One region of the Kitasatospora sp. NBC_01560 genome, then DNA from elsewhere that is predicted to be linked to it. Evidence: riboswitches for the same ligand, from Rfam matches in the RefSeq annotation. Region 1 holds a riboswitch; the other holds the start of a gene.
The links. Region 1 has a riboswitch for cobalamin ahead of OH807_RS09785 (HoxN/HupN/NixA family nickel/cobalt transporter). Riboswitches for the same ligand answer to the same signal wherever they lie in the genome.
Positions count from the first base shown of each region.

Region 2: another riboswitch for cobalamin. It lies ahead of OH807_RS29505 (cobalamin biosynthesis protein); the one in region 1 lies ahead of OH807_RS09785 (HoxN/HupN/NixA family nickel/cobalt transporter).

Region 1 covers NZ_CP109364.1:2,351,107-2,359,930, forward strand. The annotation lists gene OH807_RS09755 (hypothetical protein) at 1-557, opposite strand, end outside; gene OH807_RS09760 (thioesterase family protein) at 793-1,635, opposite strand; gene nusB (transcription antitermination factor NusB) at 1,793-2,230, opposite strand; gene efp (elongation factor P) at 2,235-2,798, opposite strand; gene OH807_RS09775 (M24 family metallopeptidase) at 2,884-3,990, opposite strand; gene rpmG (50S ribosomal protein L33) at 4,184-4,348, shown strand; gene OH807_RS09785 (HoxN/HupN/NixA family nickel/cobalt transporter) at 4,425-5,621, opposite strand; cobalamin riboswitch at 5,654-5,848, opposite strand; gene OH807_RS09790 (ArsR/SmtB family transcription factor) at 5,931-6,347, shown strand; gene OH807_RS09795 (SRPBCC family protein) at 6,399-6,893, opposite strand; gene OH807_RS09800 (RNA polymerase sigma factor) at 6,890-7,408, opposite strand; gene OH807_RS09805 (DUF3995 domain-containing protein) at 7,546-7,998, shown strand; gene OH807_RS09810 (Fpg/Nei family DNA glycosylase) at 8,050-8,824, opposite strand, start outside.
Region 2 covers NZ_CP109364.1:6,805,052-6,813,875, reverse strand. The annotation lists gene OH807_RS29530 (phosphatidylserine decarboxylase) at 1-654, shown strand, start outside; gene OH807_RS29525 (CDP-alcohol phosphatidyltransferase family protein) at 641-1,519, shown strand; gene OH807_RS29520 (hypothetical protein) at 1,673-2,998, opposite strand; gene OH807_RS29515 (alpha/beta hydrolase family protein) at 3,581-4,696, opposite strand; gene OH807_RS29510 (helix-turn-helix domain-containing protein) at 4,979-5,692, opposite strand; cobalamin riboswitch at 5,886-6,116, shown strand; gene OH807_RS29505 (cobalamin biosynthesis protein) at 6,213-7,181, shown strand; gene OH807_RS29500 (cobyric acid synthase) at 7,178-8,695, shown strand; gene OH807_RS29495 (putative cobaltochelatase) at 8,688-8,824, shown strand, end outside.

The DNA of each region.
Region 1 (8,824 bases):
AGCATCCGGCGGAACACCTCGGCCCCGCTCCGGTAGGCCTCCCGCACCGCGCGGCCGCGCTCCTCGTACAGCCCGCCGTCCAGCAGCAGGTCGGCGTGGCGCAGCGTCAGGCCGCTCTCCCGGGCCCGGACCAGCCGGGGCACGAAGTCCCCGGCCAGCTCCTCGCCCTGGTAGGCGAGCAGCTGGGTCTGCAGCGGCGGGTTGACCAGGTAGCGGTCGCGGGCGCCCGGCTCGGCCGGGTCGAGACCGTTCAGCAGGCAGAACTCCTCGAAGTCCTGCGGGTGGAACATCCGGGCCCGGACGGTGTCGAAGCCGCGCTGCGCCTCGGCCAGCAGCTCGGCGGTGTCCCGCAGGTAGGCCGGGTAGTCGGGGGCGTCGGAGAGGTGCCAGGCACGGGCGCGCTCGAAGTCCGCCGCGCTGGTCAGCACGCCGATGACGAAGGCCTGGTCCGCGCCGGCCGCGCGCCGCTCGTGCCGCTCGTACCGGGACCGGGTGCGGGGGCGCGGGCCGGCGGCGGTGCAGTCGGGGGTGCGGCGGGCGCGGCCGTTACGGCTCATCGGTGGCTCCTGGGGCGGACGGGCGGGTGGCGGGCAGCGGCGGGGGACGCCACTGACCGTTGTCCTCCCCACCCCCGCACGGCGCACACGCACGGCGTGTCACAGGACTGTAACCGAAAGTGAGGCAGATGCTCCGTCCCGCTCCCCCGGGCACGCCCGCACGCCCCCCGGCGCGCCCCGCCACCGCCCACCGTCACACCCTGCCGTCACACCCTGCCGTCGCGCCGCCCCGCCGTCACGCCGGGCGCGGCACCCGGGCCAGCTGCCGGGACTGCGCGACGAGCCGCCCCGCCTCGTCCCAGACCTCGGCGTCCTCCTCGAAGTAGCCGCCGGCCACGTTGCGGGTGGCATGGGTGACCCGCAGCCACCCGGGCACCGGCCGGGCCCGCAGGTGGACGGTCAGCTCGATGGTCGGCGCCCAGCCGGGCAGCCCGAGGTCGAAGGTGACCGGCGGCAGCGCGTCGGCGACCAGCAGGAGCAGCAGCGGGTCCGGGTCCCGGCCGTCGGCGAGCCGGAACCAGCCCTGGATCCGCCCGTTGCCCGAGGGCTGCCCGAGCGCCCAGCCGATGGTGGCCGGGTCCAGTCGCAGGTCGAACCGCTCCAGCAGGGCGGCCTCGGCGATCAGCGCCTTGGGAGCGTGCTCGACACCGATGCACTGGTCCGGCGGCGGCAGCTGCGGCGGCTGCGCCGTGGTGCGCACCTCGCCGTCGGCGGTGGCGAGGTCGCCGTGGCTGGCGACCACCCGCAGCCGCTCGACGCCGCCCTGGCTGAGCGAGGCGGTGCCGGTGGAGAGCGAGCGGCCGGCGCGCAGCACCTCGGTGCGGACGGTGGCCGGGCCGGGGGTGGACGCGGAGAGGTAGTAGCCGCTGATCGAGACCGGGTCGGCGTGGCCGCCCGCGTCCGTCGCGCCGTGCTCCAGGGAGAGCGCGTGGCCGGCCATCGCGAGCAGCAGCCCGCCGTTGACGCCGCCGCCGATCTGCCAGCCGGCGCCCAGTTCGCCGTCGTACCGGCCGGGCTCGTCCGGGTGGCGGGTCAGGGCGATGCCCTGGTCGAACTCGCTGCGGATCACCGTGGTCATGGGGGGGTGGCCTGCCCTTCGCTGCGGGTCGCCGGGAGCGGGGTCACCGGCGCACCAGGTTACTGGCGAGTAGGGCCCCAACATACGCCACCCGGCGCGAACGCACGACGGCCGCCGGACCCCTCTCGGGATCCGGCGGCCGTACGTCGGGTACTGCTTACCGGCGAATGCTCGGCTTCAGTTCGAGGAAGCGGGCGAGCAGGCCGTTCACGAAGGCCGGGGAGTCGTCCGTGGAGAACTCCTTGGCGATCTCGACGGACTCGTCCAGGACGACCGCGTCCGGGACGCCGTCCTCCCAGATCAGCTCGTAGGCGCCGAGCCGCAGGACGTTGCGGTCCACGATCGGCATCCGGTCGAGCGTCCAGCCCACCGCGTACTCCGAGATCAGGTCGTCGATCCGGCGGGCGTGCTGGACGTAACCCTCGACCAGCTCCATCGTGTACTCGCCGACCTGCGGGGTGCCCTCGTCCGGCTTGGGGTCCCGGGCACGGGCCACCCAGTCGGCGAGGACGGTCAGCGGGTCGACGTTGCGGTGGTCGGCCTCGAAGAGGATCTGGAAGGCCCGGGTACGGGCCTTTGTGCGTGCGGCCGACACGGACTTACTTCACCCGGCCGAGGTAGCTGCCGTCGCGGGTGTCGACCTTGATCTTCTCGCCGGTCACGATGAACAGCGGGACGGCGATCTCGGCACCGGTCTCCAGGGTGGCCGGCTTGGAGCCACCGGTGGAGCGGTCGCCCTGGACGCCCGGCTCGGTGTGGGAGATCGTCAGCTCGACCGAGGCCGGGAGCTCGATGTACAGCGGAGCGCCCTCGTACATCGCGACCAGGGCCTCGAAGCCCTCCAGCAGGTACTTGGAGGCATCGCCGACGACGGCCGGCTCGACCGTGGTCTGGTCGTAGGTGTCCGTGTCCATGAACACGAAGTTCTCGCCGTCCTTGTACGAGAACTGCATGCCGCGCTTGTCGACGTTGGCCGTCTCGACCTTGGTGCCGGCGTTGAAGGTCTTGTCGACGACCTTGCCCGTCAGGACCTCCTTGAGCTTGGTCCGAACGAAGGCCGGGCCCTTGCCGGGCTTGACGTGCTGGAACTCGACGACGGACCAGAGCTTCCCGCCGTCCAGCTTGAGGACCATGCCGTTCTTGAGATCGTTCGTGGAAGCCACGGGCGCACTTACTCCTGGATATAGCTGTCAAGGAACCAAGGGGTGCGTCCTGCCGCCTGCGACAGCCTCCCGGCCGGCCGCGGGTCTACAGGGCGAGGAGCTCCTTGGTGGTGATGGTGAGCAGCTCGGGCCCGCCCTCTTCGAGGGGGCGCACCACGAGGGTGTCCTCGATCCGGACACCGCCCTTGCCCGGGAGGTGAACCCCCGGACCGACGGTGACCGGCACGCGGCTGTCCAGTTTACCCATGTCCGACGGACCGAGGCGCGGCGCCTCCCGGATCTCCAGCCCGATGCCGTGCCCGAGCGGGTGCGGGGAGCTCTCGGTGTGCCCGGCGGCCTGGAGGATCTCCCGCGCCGCCTGGTCGGGTACGTACTGCTCGACGCCCGGCCCGAGCGCCTCCCGGCCGGCCCGCTGGGCCCGGAAGACCAGCCGATGCAGCTCCACCTGCCAGGGAGCGGGGGCGGCCCCGATCACGAAGGTCCGGGCGGTGGAGACCCCGTACCCGCGGTACTGCGCACCGAGCACCACGGTCAGGAAGTCACCCTCCTCGACCCGCCGGTCGGTGGGCTGGTGGGACTGCTGGCCGGAGTGGCTTCCGGTGCCGACCGAGACCGGGAAGGCCGCCTTGTCCGCACCGTGGTCGATCATCCGGCGCTCCAGCTCCATCGCCAGGTGCCGCTCGGTACGGCCGACCAGGATCGACTCCAGCAGCTCGCCGAGCGCCTGGTCGGCGATCTCGGCCGCGATCCGCAGGTCCGCGATCTCGTGCTCGTCCTTGACCACCCGCAGCCGCTCGACCGCCTGCCCCAGATCCGCCAGCCGGACCCCCTCGGCCAGGCCGGCCACCGCACGGTGCCGGCTGACGGTCAGGTCGTGCTCCTCGACCACCAGGTCCGCCACGCGCAGCCGCGTCGCCGCGGCGGCGGCCGCCAGCGCGGTGTCCGCCCCCGCGGCCACCGGCACCTGGGTGACGTCCGCGGCGATCAGGTGCTCCCCGGTGTCGTCCGGCGGCAGATCGTCGGGCAGCGCCAGCAGCACCCGTTCCCGGGTGAGCAGCAGCGTCGCCCCGCACGGCGGGCACCCGGTCAGGTACCGCACGTTCGCCGCCCTGGTGATGAGCGCCGCATCGGCCCCGGACGCACTGCAGTGCTCCCGCAACCGCTCCCGCCGGCCCGCGTACGCATCAGACATGCGTCGAGCGTACGAACCCCCACCCCGATCCGCCCGCCGAGCACCCCCACCCGGGCATCCCCCACCTCGCACCACGGCCCGGGAATGGGCGGGGAGGCGGTCGTGTTGGACAGGGTGAAAACGACATCCGTTTCGGCGTACGGCTCCGGCCGGCTGCCGGAGCGGGCCCCGTGCAGGTACCAGGAGGACACCCATGGCCCGCAGTGAACTGCGCCCCGTCGTCAAGCTCAGGTCCACGGCCGGGACGGGCTTCACGTACGTGACCCGCAAGAACCGGCGCAACGACCCGGACCGGCTGGTGCTGCGCAAGTACGACCCGGCCGCCGGGCAGCACGTGGACTTCCGCGAAGAGCGCTGAGCCCCGGAACGCGGACGCGGCGCCCGTCCGGCCCCTGCGAGGGTCGGACGGGCGCCGCGGCACGTCGGGCGGGGTGCTACTCCGTGCTCTCCCCGGCGGTCCGCACGGCGGCAGCGTCCGGGGCGGCCGGACCGGGGACGGCGGCGCCGGAGCCGGCCCCTGTGCCCACCGGCCGGGGGCTCCAGCGCTTCTCGACACCGGCGAGCCGCCAGTAGGCGATCGCCGCTCCCCAGACCACCACGAACAGGCCGACGATCGCGTAGCCGACGTTGTCCAGCGAGATGTCCGCGATCCAGCCGCTGACCGGGTCGGTGAGGTCCAGCTTCTCGTGCAGCACCGCGACCAGCTCGATGGTGCCGATGATGAACGCCACCGCGATCGACAGCCCGGTGATGGTCAGGTTGTAGTACACCTTGCGCACCGGGTTGGAGAACGCCCACTGGTACGCGAAGTTCATGAACGTCCCGTCCAGCGTGTCGAACAGGCTCATCCCCGACGCGAACAGCAGCGGCAGGCAGACGATCGCGTACCAGGGCAGCCCGGCGGCCGCGCCGGAGCCGGCCATCACCATCAGCGTCACCTCGGTCGCGGTGTCGAAGCCGAGGCCGAGCACCATGCCGACCGGGAACATCTGGCCGGGCCGGGTGATCGAGCGGGTCGCCCGGTTCAGCACCCGGGCCATCAGGCCGCGCGAGTTGAGGTGCTCCTCCAGCTCCGCCTCGTCGAACCGACCGGCGCGCATCGACCGGAACACCCTGAGGATGCCGAACAGCGCCGCCAGGTTGAGCGCGCCGATCAGGTAGAGGAAGACGCCGGACGCGGAGGTGCCGACCACGCCGAGCCACTGGTGCGTGGTGGACTCGTCGTCCATCAGCGTGTTGGCCAGCTGCGCGCCGCCCGCCACCAGGGCGGCCATCAGGACCACCATCGAGGAGTGGCCGAGGGCGAACCAGAAGCCCACCGAGACGGGCCGCTTGCCGTCGGCCATCAGCTTGCGGGTGGTGTTGTCGATCACCGCGATGTGGTCGGCGTCGAAGGCGTGCCGCATGCCGAGGGTGTACGCCGTGATGCCCAGGCCCACCCCGAAGACCTGGGTGCCGACCTTGTACTCCTCCGGAGCCACCAGGAAGATCAGCGTCCCGAACGCCACCACGTGCATGGCCAGGATCACCCCCATCAACCCGGCCGTGCGGAGGGTGTCCTCGCGCCGCCAGCGGAAGGTCGGCAGGGCGGTGGACACCGCTGGAACAGCGGCGGTTTCGGGCAGGGTCATCTTCGGATCACGCTCCAGCACCTCGTGGATAGACGTTCGTGAGATGCCGTGGCCGGTCTCCTGGCTGACGGGGCTTCCGCATCCGCCTTCCCAGGCGCGCAAGGCGCCCAGTGGCTTCGTGGATACGGACGAATCCCCCCGATCACAGTGGCGAGGGCCGCTCCGGACTCCGGACCCCTGAGGGTCCGTCACCGGTCTTCCCGAACACCACGGCGGGGAACACCGTAGGGGGCCGCGCGCCACCCTTGCAAGGCTGCGCACCTGCGCAGGTGTCCAGGATCACAGGCCGTGGGCTGCAAGAATGTCCGCATGCATCTCGTACCGGCCGACCGCGCGGGCCACCGCACCATCGACGGACACCGGGTCTGCGAGGCCATCGCCGCCATCGGCGACACCGGTCACGTCCGGTCCTGGGCCGAGCGGTTCTCACTGCTCGCCGACCCGGGGCGGCTCGCCCTGCTGCTCGCCCTGCACCGGGCCGGGCCGCTCGCCGTCTCCGACCTGGCGGTCGCCACCGGGATGCGCGACCCGGCCGTCTCGCAGGCGCTGCGACTGCTCCGCACCGCCGGTGTGGTGACCGGTGACAAGGACGGCCGTGTGGTGCGCTACCGGCTCGTGGACGAGGCTCTGCGCCCCCTCCTCGACGAGTGCGCCGCCGCCGAGCACGACGAGCACGGCGAGCCCCCGCTCCCCGCACCACCGCGGCCGGCCGACCTGACCGGCTGACCGGCTGACCGGCTCCGCCCACGGGACACCGCCCCGGGCCCGGAGTCCGCCTCACCGCTCCCGCCCTCGCCCCTCCCGTACCAGCCGTTCGAAGCGGTCCAGCGAGCGCCGGGCCAGGGGGTCGGTCGCGGGCCGCAGGAGCAGCCCGAGCGGGCCCGCGCCGGGGAGCCGGAACGCGCCGAGGAAGGCGAAGCGGGTGCCGGCCGCCTCGGGGCGGGCCGCCATCCCGCCGAGCAGGAAGCGGCTGCGCATCAGGCACCAGCCGGGTGCCAGCTCGACGTCGAAACGGGCCCGCAGCCGGGTGTGGCCGGTCACCAGCGCCTCGGCGCGGCCGTCCGCCGGTCCCTCGGTGACGCGGACCGACCGAATGTCCGGCAGCCAGCGCGGGAGCCCTTCCTCCAGGTCGGCCGCGGCCGCCCAGACCTGCTCGAAGGGCGCCTCGATCAGCGCCTCCCGGACGGCGGCGCCGGGGGTCACGGCGGCGATCACGTGCAGCCGGCGCACCGGGTCGAAGGCCGCAGTCGGCCAGGGGATCCGTGCGCTCACTGCTGCCACGCCCTTCGAAAGCCGAGCCGGGCCCGGGAGAGCCGGGACTTCACGGTGCCGGGTGCCACACCCAGCAGTTCTGCGGTGGACCTCTCGTCCAGGCCCTCCACGTCCCGCAGCACCAGGACGGCGCGGTGCTCGGGAGTCAGCCGGGCCAGCACGTCCTGGATGTCGGTGGCCAGCTGCGGGTCGCCGGGTCGGGGCAGTTCGGAAAGGTCGGCGGGGACGCAGCGGGCGACCCGCCGGACATACCGGACGGCCTCCCGGACGGCGATCGAGCGGACCCAGCCGAACAGCGCGGCCGGGTCCTGGAGCTGGCCCAGCTTGCGGAAGACGGCGATCAGCGCCTCCTGGGTCGCGTCGGGGCCGTCGTCCAGCGCGATCGGGCCGCAGAGCCGGCGGACATAGGGCTCGACCAGCTCCAGCAGCTCGCCGACGGCCAGCTGGTCGCCGCGCTGGGCGGCGCGGACCAGGCCGGCGAGCCGGTCGGCGGTTCGGGTTTCAGGGCCATCCACACCGCATCAGAGGCGCCGGACCGGCCGGATGTTCCCTCCCTCCCCCGACTTTCCGCTGTGACGCTCGTCACGGGAACGCCCGGCCGGGCGGGCGGCTCCTGCGGGGTGACTCATCGTCGGATGCCCGGAGGACCACCGTGAACCGTCGCCGTACCGCCGCCCTCGCCGTTGCCGGCCTGCTCGCCGCCGACGCCCTGCTGCACGTCTACTGGGCCACCGGCCGCACTTGGCCGGCGGCCGGCCCGGCATCACTCTCCCGGGCGGTGCTCAATGCCGAGGTGCCGTTCACGCCGCCGGTGGTGCTGCCCCTCGCGGCCCTGCTGTTCTCCGGCTCGGCCCTGGTGCTCGCCCGTGGCGGCCTGCTGGGCGACGCGGCCCGCCGGCTGCCGGGGGTGGCGCTGCGCTGGGGGCCGCGCGCGGTGGCCGCCGGGCTGCTCGCCCGCGGGGTGGCCGGGCTGGTCTGGGCCGCCGGGGTCGGCGTCGAGCCCGGCTCGGCCTTCTACCGGCTCAACCTCGTCTGCTACACCCCGCTCTGCCTGGCCGCCGCGGCCGCCGCCCTGGCGGTCGCCCGCACCGGGGCGGACGGCTGACGCCGCCCCTCCCCCGGCGTCCGCGGACGCGTCCGGGAGCCCGACGCCTCGTCAGGCCTGCTGGCAGCGCGGGCACCAGAAGAGGTTCCGCGCGGCGTGCGCCTCCGTCCGGACTTCGGTGCCGCAGACCAGGCAGGGCATGGCGGCCCGGCGGTAGACGTAGACCTCGCCGCCGTGGTCGTCCACCCGCGGGGGCCGCCCCATCGCCTCGGGGGTGTGCTCGGGGCGGACGGTGTCGATCCGGCCCGCGCCGACCCCCTCGCGCATCAGGGCGACCAGGTCGGCCCAGACGGCGTCCCACTCGGCCCGGCCGAGGTCGCGCCCGGCCCGGTGCGGGTTGATGCCGTGCCGGAACAGCACCTCGGCACGGTAGACGTTGCCCACCCCGGCCAGCACCTTCTGGTCCATCAGCAGTGCCGCGATCGTCGTCCGGCTGCCGGATATCCGCCGCCAGGCCGGCTCCGGGTCGGCGCCGGCCCGCAGCGGGTCGGGGCCGAGGCGCGCCGCGACCGCGGCCTTCTCGGCGTCGGTGATCAGCGCGCAGGTGTTGGGGCCACGCAGGTCGGCGTAGGCGTCGTCGTTCGCCAGGCGCAGCCGGACCAGCCCGACCGGCTCGGGCGCGGGGCCCTCGCCGAAGGTGAACCCGCCGTAGAGGCCGAGGTGGATGTGCACCCAGGTGTCGCTCTCGAAGCCGAGGAAGAGGTGCTTGCCGGTGGCCTCCGCCCCGGTCAGCACCTGCCCGTCGACGAGCTTCGCACCGTCGGCGAACCGGCCCTGCGGGCTGCTGGCGCGGACCGGGCGGCCGCCGAAGGCGCCGGCGTTCTCC
Region 2 (8,824 bases), 4.5 Mb from region 1:
CGCGATGCCCTCGCACCCACGACGGCCGGTCGGCGACCCCGCGTGACCATCGCGCGCGGAGCCACCCCCTGGTTCGTCCCCACCCTCGCCACGGCCGCCGTGACTACCGCCCTCACCCGGCGCAGCGGCAAGTGGGCCCTGGCGGCGGTACCCGCCTGTGCGCTCAGCGCGGGCATGCTGTGGTTCTTCCGCGACCCCGAGCGTGAGATCGGCACGGGCAGAGTGATCTCCCCCGCCGACGGCGTGGTGCAGAGCATCGACGCCTGGCCGGACGGCCGCACCCGGGTGGCGATCTTCATGAGCCCGCTCAACGTCCACGTCAACCGCGCGCCGCTGCCCGGCACCGTGACGTCCGTCGAGCACGTCGCGGGCGGTTTCGTGCCCGCGTTCAACAAGGACAGCGACCAGAACGAGCGGGTCGTCTGGCACTTCGACACCGAACTCGGTGACATCGAGATGGTGCAGATCGCGGGGGCCGTGGCCCGCCGGATCGTGCCGTACGTGGACGCCGGTACCAAGGTCGAGCAGGGCGACCGGATCGGTCTGATCCGGTTCGGGTCCCGGGTCGACACCTACCTGCCGGCCGGCGTCGAGGTCGGCGTCGAGGTCGGCCAGAAGACCACAGCCGGGGTGACACGCCTTGACCGTGACTGATCCTGAGACGATCGTCGGCCTGGACGACGAGGAGACGGCCCTGCGCCGCCGCCGCTGGGCGCGCGACCGCGAGCTCCGCGCTCCGCGTTCGCCGCAGCACCTCTCCACCGCCGACTTCCTGACCCTGGGGAACGCCGTCTGCGGCTTCCTGGCGATCTACTCGATCACCACCGGGGTCCTGGTCCCGCACATCACCAACCCGGGCGCCGCCCCGGACAAGCACAGCGCCGCCACCGCGGTGACGCTGCTGCTGATCGGCTCGATGTGCGACCTGTTCGACGGGCTGGTGGCGCGCAAGCTGCGCTCCTCCGCCCTCGGCGCCGAACTCGACAACCTGGCCGACCTGATCAGCTTCGGCATCGCACCGGCCTACTTCGTCGCGGTCTGGGGCATGGTCTCGCCGGGCTCCAACAGCCGGCTCTCGGCGCTGATCGCGCTGACCGTGCTGCTCGCGGTGGTCCTGCGGCTGGCCCGCTTCTCCACCGTGAAGATGCGGCCCGGGGTGTTCCAGGGCATGCCCTGCCCGATGGGCGCGATGACGGTGATCGCCATCGTGCTGCTCGACCCGCCGTTCCTGCCCGGTCTGCTCGCCATCTTCGGCGTGGCGTACCTGATGGTCAGCCGGATCGAGTACCCCAAGCCGCAGGGGCTGCTGGCCACCGCCACGCTCTGCTGGATCGTGGTCTCGATCGGCTGCCTGGCGGCCTGGGCGACCGGTCTGCCGCGCGGTGACGAGCTGCTGCACATCGGCGCCTTCGCCCAGATCGCGCTGGCCGCGATGGCCCCGCTGCTGGTCATCCGGCGCAAGGTCGGCCAGAAGGTCGGCGATGTACGGGCCCGCCGCGCCGAGTCGCGGATCGGCTGACCCGGCACCGCACACCGGCACCGCACAGCACGACGAAGGGCCCGGATCCGCTCCACGGATCCGGGCCCTTTCGCCTGCCCTCACAGGCCGTCCTGCCTGCCCTCGCGGGCAGTGTGCCGCCTGCTCCCGCGCCCGCCGGGGCGGGCAGCGCGGCTACGCGCCGCCGCGGTGCACGCTGAAGGCCGAGCGGCGGGCCGCCCGGGCCACGCCGGGATCCGGGTGGACCCCGGAGACGGCGGTCAGCACCGAGGCCGCCCGCGGGTGCCCGGACTGCCGGGCCCGGGCGAAGAGCCGGACGGGGTCGCCGGCCGAGGCGCCCTCGACGTGGCCCACCAGCAGCTCGGTCTCGCCGTGGTCGAGCACCGCGGCGGCGGTGTCCACCCAGAGCCAGGCGGCGTCCTCCGCGCCCAGCACGTCGGCCGGGGAGACCCCCTCGTCCGACTGCTCGGCCAGCCAGAGCAGCGCGTACGGGCGCAGCGCCGGCACGTCGACGGCGCCCCGGACGGCCTGCTCGGCGGTCGGGCCGGCCACCCGCAGTGCCTCGAAGGCCAGGCCGCGCACCAGCGCGTCGTCGCCCTGCGCGGCGTCCAGCAGCTCGGCCACCGCACGGTCGGCCGGGCGGGCGGCCACCCAGGCCCGGAACTCGGCGCGGGCCGGGCCCGGCGAGTAGTCGGCGCAGGCGTTGAGCAGCTCGAAGGCGCTCTGCTCGATGTGCCCGGCGGCGGTCTGCGCGACGGTGCAGATCTCCTCCAGCTTGGCCCGCACCGCCCAGTGCCCCAGCGGGGAGAGCTCGGCGGCGTCGTCCTTGCGGACCACCGCGCCGACGGCGGCCAGGCCGTCCAGCATCCAGTCCAGGACGGCGGCGACGTCGGCGGGCGCGGCCGGGGTGTCGATCTGCGGCTCGCGGCAGGTGCCGCGGACCGCGGAGACGGCCGAGGCGGCGTGCGGCACGGGCGACAGGCTGAGCGCGCCGTCGCCACCACCGACCCGGCGCTCGTCCAGGCCGCGGCGGAGCAGCTCCAGCAGCTCGCTGTCGGCGACCGGTCCGGCCACCAGATGGAGGAAGGAGAGCAGCTGCGGGGCCTGGTCGACGGCCTGCCCGGCGAGCACCGCGAAGACGCCGCGCAGGGCGGCGGGCGGCACCGGGGCGAGCAGCGTCCAGGCGTCGAACAGTGCCGACCAGCCGCGGACCACGGCCTCGTCGTCGTGCTCCCAGGCGTGCAGGCGCCAACCGGGGGCGGCGCCGCCGTCCCGGGCCTCGACCAGGCCGACCAGCAGCGCCTGGCCCCAGGCGTTGGCGGCGGAGCCCACCGTCATGGCCAGGGCACGGCCGGCGGCGCGGGCGTCGTCGGGGAGCAGCTCGCCGCGCTTGTCGACCTCGGCGAGCTCACCGGCCCAACGGGCGATCCGGACGGCGTCGACCAGCATCCGGCGGGCCAGCGGGGCGAGCTCGGCAGGAGCGGGGAAGCCCTCGGGCACCGGGACCCGGCCACGGCCGGGAGCGGGTGCGGGGCCTCGTCGGCGGGGTACGCCGGGGCTGCCGGCCCTCGCACCGGCGGGGCGGAGGGCAGTTCCGGGGAGACGGGTCACCGTCGCACCGGAGCCGATCGTCGGCGGGAGCTGGGCATCACGGTCGCGCGGGTTCCGAGACGTCACGTCGAGCAGTCTTCCCCTTGTACGGGCCTTCTGTCACATCCGGTTCGCCGCGGGCCTCGGAGGAGGGCCCAGGGGGGGCCACAAGATCGGGCAACAGAGGCAAACTGCCTGGCCGGATCTGTTTGGCGAGGGCACGTCATGACGGTGACGGGGTGCGGCCGGGAGAGCGGAGCGGGGCCGGTGGGGCGGGCGGGGCGGCCGGCCCGCGAAGGCCCGGCGGGGCGCAGCGGGCCCGCCGGACGGTGGGAGAGGGGCGGGCGCGGCGGGCGGCGGCCGCCCGGGGAGGAGCGGGGAGGACCGGGGAAGGGCGGGCACACGGGCCGGGGGAACGGGGCCGCGGAAAGGACCGGGGAAAGGCCCGGGAAAAGGCCGCGGAAAAGGGCGGCGGAACGCTCAGGGGAACGGTCAGAGGAACGGGGTGAGCCAGCGCCGGAGCAGTTCCTCGTACGCGGCCGGATCGGCGTTCCACAGGGCCGCGTGGTCGCCGCCGGGGACGCCCTGGAGGCTGACCACGTCGGGCCGCCGGCCGGCCAGCCGGGCGGCGGCCCGCCAGGGCGCCACCGGGTCGTCCGGGCCGTGCAGGACGAGGGTGGGCACCCGCAGGTCGGTGCCGTCGGCGATCCGGGCGAAGTCGGCCAGGTCCACGCCGGTGCGGCCCTCGACCGCGAGCGCGCCGAGCTCGGCCGCGGCGCCGGGGTAGCCGGCCCGGGCGGCGCCCCGGCGGGCGGTGGCGGGCAGGTCGAGGACGGGAGAGTCCAGGACGATGCTGCTGACCGAGGAGGCCCACGTGGAGCGGGCGGCGGTCTGCAGGGCGACCGTCCCGCCGACGCCCCAGCCGTAGAGGACGACCCGGCCGGCGCCGTGCTCCAGGGCCAGCCGGACGGCCGCCTCGACGTCCCGCCACTCGGTCTCGCCGAAGTGCCCGAGGCCGTCCGGGGAGGGGGGTGCGTCGGCGTCCCCGCGGTAGGTGACGGCGAGGCTGGGCAGGCCGAGCCGCTCCAGCAGCGCGATCACCGGCAGGGCCTGCTGCCGGTCGGCGCCGGTGCCGTGCACCAGGACGACCCAGGTGCCGCGCCGGCCGTCGACGTACCAGGCGGGGAGGGCGCCGAGCTCGCCCTCGGCGGCGGTCTCGGTGAACGGCAGGCCGAGGGCGCTGAGAGGGTCCCCCAGGTACACCCGGGGGGTGAAGCGTACGACCGTGCCGGGCACCAGGGTGCCGCGGTCGGCACGGACCAGCCGCCTGGTCACGCCCTGCGCGTCGGCGTGCAGGATCTCCTCGACGACGGCGTGCCCGTTCTCCCCCCACTCGACGGCCCAGCGGCCCGGGCGGGCGCTCTCCGGGCTGCGGGTGAAGGTGACGCGCCCGGCACCGAGGCTCTGGACCACGACGGGGCCGCCGGTCCGCTTCCGCGCCGCCACGGGGCTGACCATCCGCTCGGACGCCCTCCTCCCGATGACCAGTACGGCGGCCCCGGCACCGACGGCGGCGGCCGCCACGGTGGCTGCGATTCCCCAACGCATGTCGCTCCCCGCTCTGTTCGTCCCGGCCGCCCGGTTCGACCCGGCCGCTGCGCCCGCGTCCCGGCACGCGTTCCGGAGCTCGTCCCGGACCGGGCAGTGTGCCCACCAGTCCACTCGCGGAGCCGGCGGACGGCCACCCGGCACGGCCGTCCGGGTGCATCCGGACGGGGCTCGCCGGGCCGGGGGCACCCGGAGACGCGCAGGGGACGGACGCAGGGGACGGACGGAAGGGACCGACGGAAGGGACGGACGGAGGGGAGCAGCGGGACGGGGCGCCCCGGGTCAGGCCGGGATGTCGGTCGCCTGCCGGGCCAGCAGCCCCCAGAACCGCTCGCCCAACGGCTGCTCCGGCTGCGCCGGCTCGCGCGCCGCCGGCGCCGGGGAGCCCCAGGTGCCGGCGCCCCAGTGGGAGGACACCTGGTACTCGTTCTGCAGCGCCGCCAGCACGGTGGCGAGGCCCTGCTCGGGCACCGGCACGATCCGGCCGATCGCCCGGACGTGCGCCTGCCAGCGGCCGTCCACGCACTGCCGCAGCAGCCGGTCCAGCTCGTCCCGGCGGCCCGTCACCGCGACCAGCTCGCGCAGCCGCAGGCCGAGCACCTGGGCGAGCGCGTACGACTCCTCCTGGCCGCCGTCCCAGCGGCCGGTGGCCTCGGCCTGCTGGTACTGCCGCAGCGGGATGCCGATCCGGCGGGCGGCGTTCTCCTGGTTCAGCTCGCGGGCGACCCGGAAGTCCCGCAGCCGGGCCGGCCGGGCGCCCATCAGCTGCGCGGGCGGGCACCAGAGGGCGCGGGCCAGCGCGATGAACTCCTCCTCGGTGGGGCGCAGCTCGCCGCTCTCCCAGCCGAGCACATGGGCGGGCAGCAGCCGGACCCCGTGCGCGGCCATGCCCTCGGCCACCTGCTCGGGGGTCAGGCCGAGACCGGCGCGGTGCGCGCGGGCGGCCGCGGGCGAGAAGGGCACCGGGGGCACGGCGGGGGGCTGTCTGCGTCGCATGGCACCCGACGGTAGGCCTTGGTGCTTCGGCTCCCCAGCCGCCGAACACACGAAGCCCGCCTGTAGGGGTCTACAAGGGGATGGACGATCCCACAGCCTGTCATGCCCCTGCACGGGGTGGTGATCAGAGGTAGCGACGGGGCGCCGGCCCCCGGCCACGTGTGACCAACCCCTCCGTGACCTTGGTTGACGCGTACTCCGGCCGCGTGATGGGATCCTTCAGCCAATACGGAGGCATGCAGAGGAAGCCGGTGCGAGTCCGGCGCGGTCCCGCCACTGTCACCGGGGAGCACGTCCGAACTCCTTCCCCCGCCCGCGGGGAGCGGGAGCGCAGGCCGGTACGGCGGACCGTCAGGTGCCGCCGGAGGCCCGGATGTGCGTCGGACCCGGAAGCCAGGAGACTCTCGCCCCCGGTACGTCGATCCAGGGCGCGGACCCTGAGTGAGGACACGCACGCCATGCAGGCCGCCCCACCCCCCGTCGTACTCCGCTGCCCGCAGCGGGAGCCGCTCGCGTTCACGTGCGCCCGCTGACCCGCGCCGCCGCCTTCGCGGCGGGCGCCGTGACCGGCTACCTCGCCGACGCCCGGTTCGGCGACCCGCGCCGTGGTCACCCGGTGGCGGTCTTCGGCAGCGCGGCCGGCCGGCTGGAGCGGCGGATCTGGCGCGACGACCGGGCCGCCGGCACCGCCTACACCGCACTCTGCGTCGGCACCGTCGCGGCCGGTGCGGTCGCCGCCGACCGCCTGCTCGGCCGCCGGCCGCTCGGGCGGGCCGCGCTGGCCGCCGCCGCCACCTGGACGGTGCTCGGCGGCACCTCGCTGACCCGGGAGGCCCGGACCATCGGCCGCTCGCTGGCCGCGGGCGACCTCGCCGCCGCCCGGGAGCGCCTGCCGCACCTGTGCGGCCGCGACCCGAGCGCCCTGGACGAGCAGCAGCTCGCCCGCGCGGTGGTCGAGTCGGTCGCCGAGAACACCGCCGACGCCGTGGTCAACGCCCTGGTCTGGGGCGGGCTCGCGGGCACCCCCGGGCTGCTGGCGTTCCGCGCGGTCAACACGCTGGACGCGATGGTCGGCCACCGCTCCCCCCGCTACGCCCGGTTCGGCTGGGCCTCGGCGCGGCTGGACGACGTGGCGGGCTGGCCGGGCGCGCGGCTGACCGCACTGCTCACCGTCGCCTCCGCGCCCGAGCCGCGCACCGCCTGGCAGGTCTGGCGGCGGGACGGCTCCGCGCACCCCAGCCCGAACGCGGGCCAGGCCGAGTCGGCCTTCGCGGGCGCGGTCGGCGTCCGCCTCGGCGGCACCCTGCAGTACGGGGAGCGGGTCGAGCACCGGCCCGTCCTGGGCGAGGGGCTGCGGCCGGTCGGGGTGGACGACATCGAGCGGGCCTGTGTGCTCTCCCGAAGGGTGGGCGCGCTGGCGCTGGGTACGACGGTCGCCGGGCACCTGCTGGTGCGGGCGGCGTTCAGGAAGAGGAGGGGACGCGGATGAGCAACGCACTGCTGGTCGCCGGGACGACCTCGGACGCGGGCAAGAGCGTGGTCACCGCCGGCATCTGCCGCTGGCTGGCCCGCCAGGGCGTCCGCGTCGCGCCGTTCAAGGCGCAGAACATGTCGCTGAACTCCTTCGTCACCGCGGACGGGGCCGAGATCGGCCGCGCCCAGGCGATGCAGGCGCAGGCGGCCCTGGTGGAGCCCGAGGCGGCGATGAACCCGGTGCTGCTCAAGCCCGGCGCGGACGGCCGCAGCCAGGTGGTGCTGCTCGGCCGGGCGGTGGCCGAGGTGGGCGCGCTGGACTACCGCGAGCGCAAGCCCGTGCTGCTGGAACGCGCCCTGGAGTGCCTGGCCGACCTGCGCGGCCGCTACGACGTGGTGATCTGCGAGGGGGCCGGCTCGCCCGCCGAGATCAACCTGCGGGACCGCGACATCGCCAACATGGGCCTGGCCACCGCCGCCGGGCTGCCGGTCGTGGTGGTCGGCGACATCGACCGCGGCGGGGTGTTCGCCGCGATGTACGGCACGCTGGCGCTGCTCTCCGCGGAGGACCAGCGGCACGTGGCCGGCTGGTTCGTCAACAAGTTCCGCGGCGACGCCCGGTTGCTCGCCCCCGGCCTGGAGATGCTGCACGAGCTGACCGGCCGTCCGGTGCTGGGCACGCTGCCGATGCTGCCGGACCTCTGGCTGGACGCCGAGGACTCGCTCGACCTGTCCACCGTGGTCGACCGGACCGCCGGGCGCGGGCCGCTCGGCGCGGACGTCCTGCGGGTGGCCGTGCTGCGCCTCCCCCGGCTCTCCAACTTCACCGACCTCGACGCGCTGGCCCAGGAGCCGGGCGTGCTGGTCCGCTGGGCCACCCGGCCGGAGGAGCTGGCCGACGCCGACCTGGTCGTCCTGCCCGGCACCCGGGCGACCGTCGCCGACCTGGCCTGGCTGCGCGAGCGCGGCCTGGAGCCGGCGCTGCGGGCGCGGGCGGCGGCCGGGCTGCCGGTGCTCGGCGTCTGCGGCGGCTACCAGATGCTGGCGCACGACATCGTCGACGAGGTCGAGTCGAAGGCCGGCGCGGTGCCGGGCCTGGGCCTGCTGCCGACGCACGTCCGGTTCGGCGCCGAGAAGGTGCTCGGCCGGCCGGTGGGCGAGGCGTTCGGGCAGCGGGTCGAGGGCTACGAGATCCACCACGGGATCGTCACGGTGGAGGGCGGCGAGCCGTTCCTCGACGGCTGCCGGGTGGGGTCGGTGTTCGGCACGACCTGGCACGGCGCACTGGAGAACGACGGCTTCCGGCGCGAACTGCTGCGCGAGGTGGCCGCGTTGTCGGGCCGGGCGTTCGTGCCCGCACCCGACGTCTCGTTCGCCGAGGCGCGCGAGGCCCGGCTGGACCGGCTGGGCGACCTGATCGAGGAGCACGCGGACACCGACGCGCTGTGGAAGCTGATCGAGGGCGGGGTGCCGGCCGCGGGTTCGCTGCCGTTCCTGCCGCCCGGGGCCCCCTTGGAGAATCATGAGTGACGTCCGCTACCCCTTCACCGCGATCGTCGGCATGGCCGACCTGCGGCTCGGGCTGCTGCTCAACGCCGTCTCCCCGGCCGTCGGCGGGGTGCTGGTGCGCGGGGAGAAGGGCACCGCCAAGTCGACCAT